Regions from separate parts of the Paenibacillus sp. DP01 genome, predicted to be linked through region 1. Evidence: a T-box and tRNA genes for the amino acid it is inferred to sense, from the RefSeq annotation. Region 1 holds a T-box; the other holds one or more tRNA genes.
What was found. A T-box is a leader RNA that pairs with one kind of tRNA and senses whether it is charged. The one in region 1 lies ahead of argS (arginine--tRNA ligase), so its partner is inferred to be a tRNA-Arg.

Region 1 (3,647 bases):
GCCGGGTCTACAGGCTCAGCTGGATTTTCCGGAGTGGCTTGCACCGGTTTATGATTTTGTACAAACTCGGATGCATGATAGACCATTTCTGCTGCCTCCATCCGCGTTACTTTACGATCCGGGTTAAAGTTACTCTTTTCATCCAATGTTGCAATTTTGGTCAACAAAAGAAATTGAACTGCTTCGTTCGACTCTTGGTCTAATTTTTTGCCATCTGCTACGTTAATAAGCATACGGACCGTTGGATATTCCCCCGTTGCACTCACTGCTTTATACAGAATATTCGCGAATTGCTCCCTAGTCATGCGGGTGCTTGGATCAATATCCGGTGATAGAGGGATTTGGTGCTGGACTGCAATCCGATAGGAATCGGCATACCATGCGGAAGCCGGAATGTTTGCAAAGGAGCCCGTTGTAAAATCAGGCATAACCTGAAGATCCATCGCCCGAACAACCAAGTGTACTCCTTGTGCATACGTGAGCGTTTGATCCGGTGCAAACTTATCCTTGGTTATCCCTTGAATAATTCCTTTGTTCTGAAGTGAACTTACGATCTTCTCCTGCTCAGCTCCCTTTATATCACGAAAGGCAGAAGCCGACGTAGCCACAGCCAATGAACAGACGACAAGCAGCGCAGCTGCCACGCTTTTATTTTTGATCATGAGATACACCTCCATGTTTACTTTGCTTCTATACTTATGGACGCAATAAAACCATCAAATGTTTCAAATATGCACAAATTGGTTGCAAAACAATGGAATACCCTGCGATTAGTGTAACCCGTCTTGCTCTTTTCTGCTCATCATCTCCACACAAACCCAAAAGTGCCTATGATAGTTTTCCTTTTGCAGCGCCTTTTAGAGAAAAGAGCTGATTTGCAGTAATTTTAGCTAGCAAAAGCAGCAGTGTACCTAACAAAAATACCCACTTGTGGTAGCTTACATCTGGTTAGGGGCTTTCAGTCCAAGAAGTCGCAGTGTACTTGCCAGCATATCTGCAGTCTGTTCCGCCAACTGAATGCGCCACTGTCCACCATCGACAATCCTTTCCTTAGCGTAAAAACGGTTGAACGCCTGTGCTGTATCCAATGCAAATCTAACAATAACCGAAGGTTCCAGTTGCTGAGCAGCACGTATCAGCTGCCCGTGATAACGGTCCAACTGCTTAAGCAAGGCCCAACCTGCGTCACCCAGCATTTCATCCGAAACGATATTCAAATCAGGAGAATGCCCTTCTTGACCAAGGACGTTGTCACTGGAATTAGAATCAACCTCAGCGCGAGCGCGAGCTTTCTCCAGAAGGCTGCGTATACGCGCATGGGTATACTGAACATAAGGGCCAGTCTCACCTTCGAAGGTCAATGCCTCCTCCAACGAAAAATCCACTTCATTCAGACGGTTATTTTTTAAATCGCCAAAAATAATTGCGCCGATGCCGACGTCTTCAGCTATTGCCTCTTGTTCCAGCAAATTGGGATTCTTCTCCGTAATAATGGCTTGAGCACGCGCTACAGCTTCATCCAGCACTTCCTCCAGTTTCACCACCTTGCCGCGTCTTGTGGACATTTTTTTGCCTGCAAACCGCATTAAACCAAACGGTACATGCTCACATTGCTCTGCCCATGCCTCCCCTGCATGCTTGAGCACCGCAAATACCTGTTGGAAATGTAACTTCTGTTCCCCGCCAACGACATACAGCAGCCGATCAGCCTTCATCACTTCATGACGATAAATCGCTGTTGCCAGATCACGGGTGGGATAAATGGTAGTCCCATCCTTCTTCAAAATAAGACACGGCGGCAGCTGCTCGTCTTCCAGACGAACCACAAGGGCTCCATCACTTTCCTCCAGCAATCCTTTTGCTCTTAATTGGGCAACAACTGCCTGCATTTTATCATTGTAAAAGCTTTCCCCCAACACATGGTCAAACGAAATGTTAAGGCGTTGGTACATACGATCAAATTCACCCAGACTGACTTCAACAAAAAACTCCCATAGTTGTTGAGCCTCAGTATCCCCGTGCTCCAAACGTCGGAACCACTCGCGGCCTTCATCCTCCAAAGACGGGTCATGCTCAGCCTCCTGATGAAAACGGACATATAGCTTCAATGATTCCCCGATCGGATCCTGTTGTAGCTGCTCTTCATTACCCCATCTTTTATAGGCCGCAATTTGCTTGCCAAATTGTGTTCCCCAATCCCCTAGATGATTCACACTAATCGGTACATATCCGGTTTCACCAAGTATGCGATACAAGGCGGCACCGATAACAGTAGAGCGAAGATGACCGATACCAAATGGTTTGGCAATATTGGGCGAGGACATATCAATTACTACTCGCTGTCCATGCCCAATATTGGGCTTGAGAAACTCAGTCTTGCTCAATTCAGCTAGCATCGGTGGAATATGAACAGATCGATCCAATGTAATATTTACATAGGCACCCGATGCTGTAGCGGTTAGACCCGCTTCATGGCTTACTAGCTCTGCCAATTCCATTGCAATATGCTGTGGAGACTTTCGAAATTTCTTAGCCAGCACAAAACAGGGAAACGCCACATCTCCCCATTCAGGCTGCGGAGGCACCTCGAATAAAGATAAAACTTCTTTCTCCTCCAAGCCCGTATGAGCTAAAATAGCTTGGGTAGCAATCATCAACAACATGTTCCTCTCTCCTTCTTTTTATAGGATCTAACAAAAAAAAGCCCTCGCCTCTTGATATAATCAAGAGACGAGAACTTCGATATCCCCGCGGTACCACTCTTTGTAAATCGGTTGTGTGGATAAAGCTAGCTTACACAAATCGCGATTTCACTCCATTGACAAATAACGGTGTCAGCCGGGTTGATCTACTAGAAGTTCTTATCGTTGGATCAACCGTCTCCCGGGTGCGCTTCACATCGGATTTCATACCGGCTTCCACCTCTTCCGGCTCGCTGTAATGATACGGTTCCGTTGCTACTCTCCCGTTCCTTGACGTTAATTCCCACCATTATACAAACCTATTTAGTAGAAAGCAACCTTTTATTCCCTCTTCAGGGACTAGTTCTGTATATGTAATTACACTGCCACCAATTGGCGACAAGCCTCAACACAATGACGGCAGGCCTCTGCACAATGTTTGCAATGATTATGGGAATGCTTGCTGCATTCAGCAGCACATACCTCACAGGCTTTGGCGCATAGCTCACAGATTTCCTCGGCAAAATCCGTTCCGCGCTGCAACATTTGAGCAGCAAACCCACATATCTCTGCGCATTCCCTACTCACTCGAATACATTCACGCAGCATAGCTAAATCATATTCCTTCAAACTTGCTACATAGCATACATTGCAAGCGTTCATACATTCCAGGCAAGCATCCACGCATTTTTGGTATGAATGATTCATAATACATTACCTCCCAGTTGTTGATCCTGCTGTACTATTACCCGCTGAGCCTTGAAATTAATCAATTGATGTTCGCGCTTTCAACAAAATAAACCCAGAAAATCCCGACTTATGTAAGGAAGTGTACTATATTCCAAGGTGCAAGCGCAAGGATATTAATCACATAACTTTTTATCCCTCGTTGCTGACTTGCATCCAGTCGGTCATTCCTCTATTGTAAAAAAAGAATATGCTTAACCATGAATCAAGGAGTGAAGA
Region 2 (3,647 bases), 2.1 Mb from region 1:
AATTACTCAGCAGCTGCAGCTGGCGCTTCAACTTCTTTGCTGTTTTCAACCAGCAAAGCGATTGTTTTGCGCAGTGAGATCTCTTCTTTCAAGTTAGCGAACGAGCCGTTACTTTCCAGAATGCTGCGGATCTCTTCTACAGAACGTTTGTAAGCATCAGCCATGTTTTGCAGCTCTTCATTAATTTCCGCTTCGGAAACTTCGATGTTTTCTGCTTTAGCCACTTGCTCCAGCACGAGGTTGTTGCGTACGCGCTTCTCAGCATCAGCTTTCATTTGCTCTTCCAGGTCTTCTTTGCTTTGACCGGAGAAGCCGAGGAACATTTCAAGATTCATGCCTTGGCTGCGCAGACGGTTGTCGAAATCGCGAACCATGTTTTGCACTTCACTCTTAACCATTGCCTCAGGAATGTCGATTGTTGCATTTTCAGCAACTTTCTCCACTACAGCGCCCTCACGAGCTGCTTTAGCTTCGTTTTCTTTGCGTTCCAGCAATTGCTTTTTCAAGTCTTCCTTGAATTCAGCAAGTGTGTCAAATTCACTTACATCTTTAGCAAATTCATCGTCCAATTCAGGAAGAACTTTGCGTTTCAGTTCATGAACTTTCACTTTAAATACAGCTTGTTTACCAGCGAGGTCAGCAGAATGGTAGTTCTCAGGGAACGTTACTTCAACGTCCTTGGAATCACCAGTGTGCAAACCAATCACTTGATCTTCAAAGCCAGGGATGAAGGTATTGGAACCCAGTTCCAGAGAATACTTCTCAGCTTGTCCACCTTCGAACTGTACACCGTCTACGGAACCGTCGAAGTCAATGATAGCTGTATCGCCGGATTGAGCAGCATCTTCATCAACGACAACCAATTCAGCATGACGTTGTTGCAGGCGCTCCAGCTCTTGAGCCAGTTCTTCGTCGCTTACTTCGATTTTGCTTACAGGCACTTCTACGCCTTTGTAATCGCCCAAAGTTACTTCAGGTTTAACAGTAACTTTTGCTTTGAATTTGAAAGTTTCGCCTTTAGCAAATTGATCAATTTCAACATCTGGGCTATCTACTGGGAAGATGTCTGTTTGCTCTACAGCTTGGCTGTATGCTTCTGGCAACAGGAAGTCAATTGCATCCTGGTACAGACTTTCAATGCCATAACGTTTTTCAAAGATAGGACGTGGCACTTTACCTTTACGGAATCCTGGTACGCTTACTTGTTTAACCACTTTATTAAAAGCTTTGTCGAGTGCAGCGGCTACACGATCCGCGTCTACCTCAACTTCAAGAACCCCAAGGTTCTTCTCTATTTTCTCCCAAGTTGCTTTCATTTTATGCTTTCCCCTCCAACAAAATCTTCACTTAGTTTTCATTACAATCAACGCACACAAAATAACCACTATAGTATATCTAACATTACTGTCTTTTTCAAGAGCAGCCCTTGAATGCTTTAACAGGTAAACGTTTCCGGTCATTAAGGAGTGTTCATTCCCGCCGCTACGAATAATCGCATCGACCGATATGCTTGCTCAAAACGGAAGCGCAGTGCATCTGTAATGCCATATATAGCGCGGGTTTCTTCTTCATTATTGTTCCCGTTCAAACTTTCCGAAACGGTCTGATGGAGTGCTGCTGCCCAAATATCCGGCATTCCGTCCTCTTCTACCAACATTGATCTATAATCTTTCGTACCGTACACGGCCATCACAAACTGTGACCACAGCTCCTGTGCAAAATAGAATAGTGTGGGCTCATGCACTTCAGTCTGGTCGGCTACCCGTTCCAAAATACGCATAATCGCCTCTGGAAACTCATCAGGCTGTAACGGAACCGTTTCAATATCGATTTCCGTCTGTTCATCACCCCGTCTGATTTCTATCGTTCCTTCCATTCCGCGGCGTCTCAATGTCTGTAGAACACGGAATTGAAGAAGAGGATGGATTTCCCGTTCAGTAATCCAGCGAAGCAAAGCATCGTCGATCTCCGGCAGTTCCAAGTAGGATAGCTGTTCCAAAGCTAGAATCGTCTGTTCGGATAACGGTTGATCCATAGCCATCTGCAAAAGCTTGTTACCGTAGCCTGCATTCTGTTCCTGCTTAAAACGTGCATGACGGCGAGCCAACTCAACTTCACTGACTTCGTCTTCTTCCACATTGTCCGTTACCGCTCCGCTGTCAGCATACTGTGGAAATGCAGCTTCCAACCATTGTGATAGAGCGTTCCATTCATCGTATTGTTTCTGCTCCTGTCCCTGACACTGCATCAAAAAGCGCAGCATCGCCATCGCCTCTCCGTAACGTTCGTTTTCAAGCATCACCGTAAGTTGAATTTGATAGTAGTCCAGTGTCTTCGGAAACAATACGATATTATTTTCTTTTGTCGTCACCTTGGAGTCCTTTATTTTCAAGGCACCCCCTCTCCTCCGCAAGCTAAAGTATTTGTAGATTATATGAGAAACAGCAGCCGAAGTTCAACCACTCGTCTTCAACATATTCACCTGTATTCTAACATACCCTTTTATAAGGCAAAAAAAACGATGTGTAGTCTGAATTTATGTGGTGTAGAGCCCAAATAAACGATAAATGCAAAATAAGACTTGAATCTTTTCCATCCATATGATATATTAATATTCGCTTGAATTTTATGTCCCAGTAGCTCAGCTGGATAGAGCAACGGCCTTCTAAGCCGTCGGTCGGGGGTTCGAATCCCTCCTGGGACGTATAGCCGAAGCTTCCTATTTAGGAAGCTTTTTTTATTTTCCAGCGAAATAGGACCCACCGTGAACGTTGGAGCCCAGCATCGTATTACAACCTATTTTAATGTAGAAAAGGCTGTTTCCGTAGCGCTGTTCGAGCGCTTGTCTGGGACAGCCTTTTAATCGAGGATATACCCATTACACCGCTTGACTGCGTGGAGTAGTAAGGAGTTTAATCAAATGAAATTAATATCTTGGAATGTAAATGGCTTAAGAGCCTGTGTAACCAAAGGATTCTATACTTATCTAAAAGAAACGAATGCCGATATTTTTTGCGTACAGGAAACGAAGCTTCAAGAAGGACAAATCCTCATGGAGAACATGGAGGAATACATGCAATACTGGAATTATGCTGAGAAAAAAGGGTATTCTGGCACAGCTATTTTCACCAAAATCAAGCCGCTCTCTGTGCATTATGGACTCGAAGAAAATGAAGAACCGGAGGGTCGAACCCTTACGCTGGAATTTGAAAAATTTTATCTTGTCAATGTGTACACACCGAATACCAAACGGGATTTATCCCGATTGCCATACAGGCTCGAATGGGAAGACCGTTTTCGCAACTATCTGCAACAACTAGACACTCTGAAGCCTGTCATCATTTGCGGAGACTTGAACGTGGCTCATCAGGAGATCGATCTCAAAAATGCCAAAGCCAACTACGGAAATGCTGGCTTCACGCCCGAGGAACGAGACCGCATGTCACAGCTGCTCAACGCTGGATTTATAGACACCTTCAGATATTTTTATCCTGATCGAACGGATGTTTATTCCTGGTGGTCCTATATGCCAAAGGTGAGAGAACGGAATATCGGCTGGCGGATTGATTACTTCCTCGTCTCAGAGCGGCTTCGTCCGCTTTTAATAGATGCGAGTATTGATTGCCATATTACAGGCAGTGACCACT

Region 2: it encodes a tRNA-Arg, which carries the amino acid that the T-box ahead of argS (arginine--tRNA ligase) is inferred to sense. The anticodon was not compared.

Annotation. Positions count from the first base shown of each region.
Region 1 covers NZ_CP173059.1:2,323,644-2,327,290, reverse strand. Annotated here, with positions in the region: gene ACH59B_RS10560 (S-layer homology domain-containing protein) at 1-662, opposite strand, end outside; gene argS (arginine--tRNA ligase) at 939-2,663, opposite strand; T-box leader at 2,724-2,982, opposite strand; gene ACH59B_RS10550 (four-helix bundle copper-binding protein) at 3,060-3,389, opposite strand.
Region 2 covers NZ_CP173059.1:4,382,017-4,385,663, forward strand. Annotated here, with positions in the region: gene tig (trigger factor) at 3-1,316, opposite strand; gene ACH59B_RS19205 (hypothetical protein) at 1,460-2,392, opposite strand; tRNA gene ACH59B_RS19210 (tRNA-Arg) at 2,631-2,704, shown strand; gene ACH59B_RS19215 (exodeoxyribonuclease III) at 2,921-3,647, shown strand, end outside.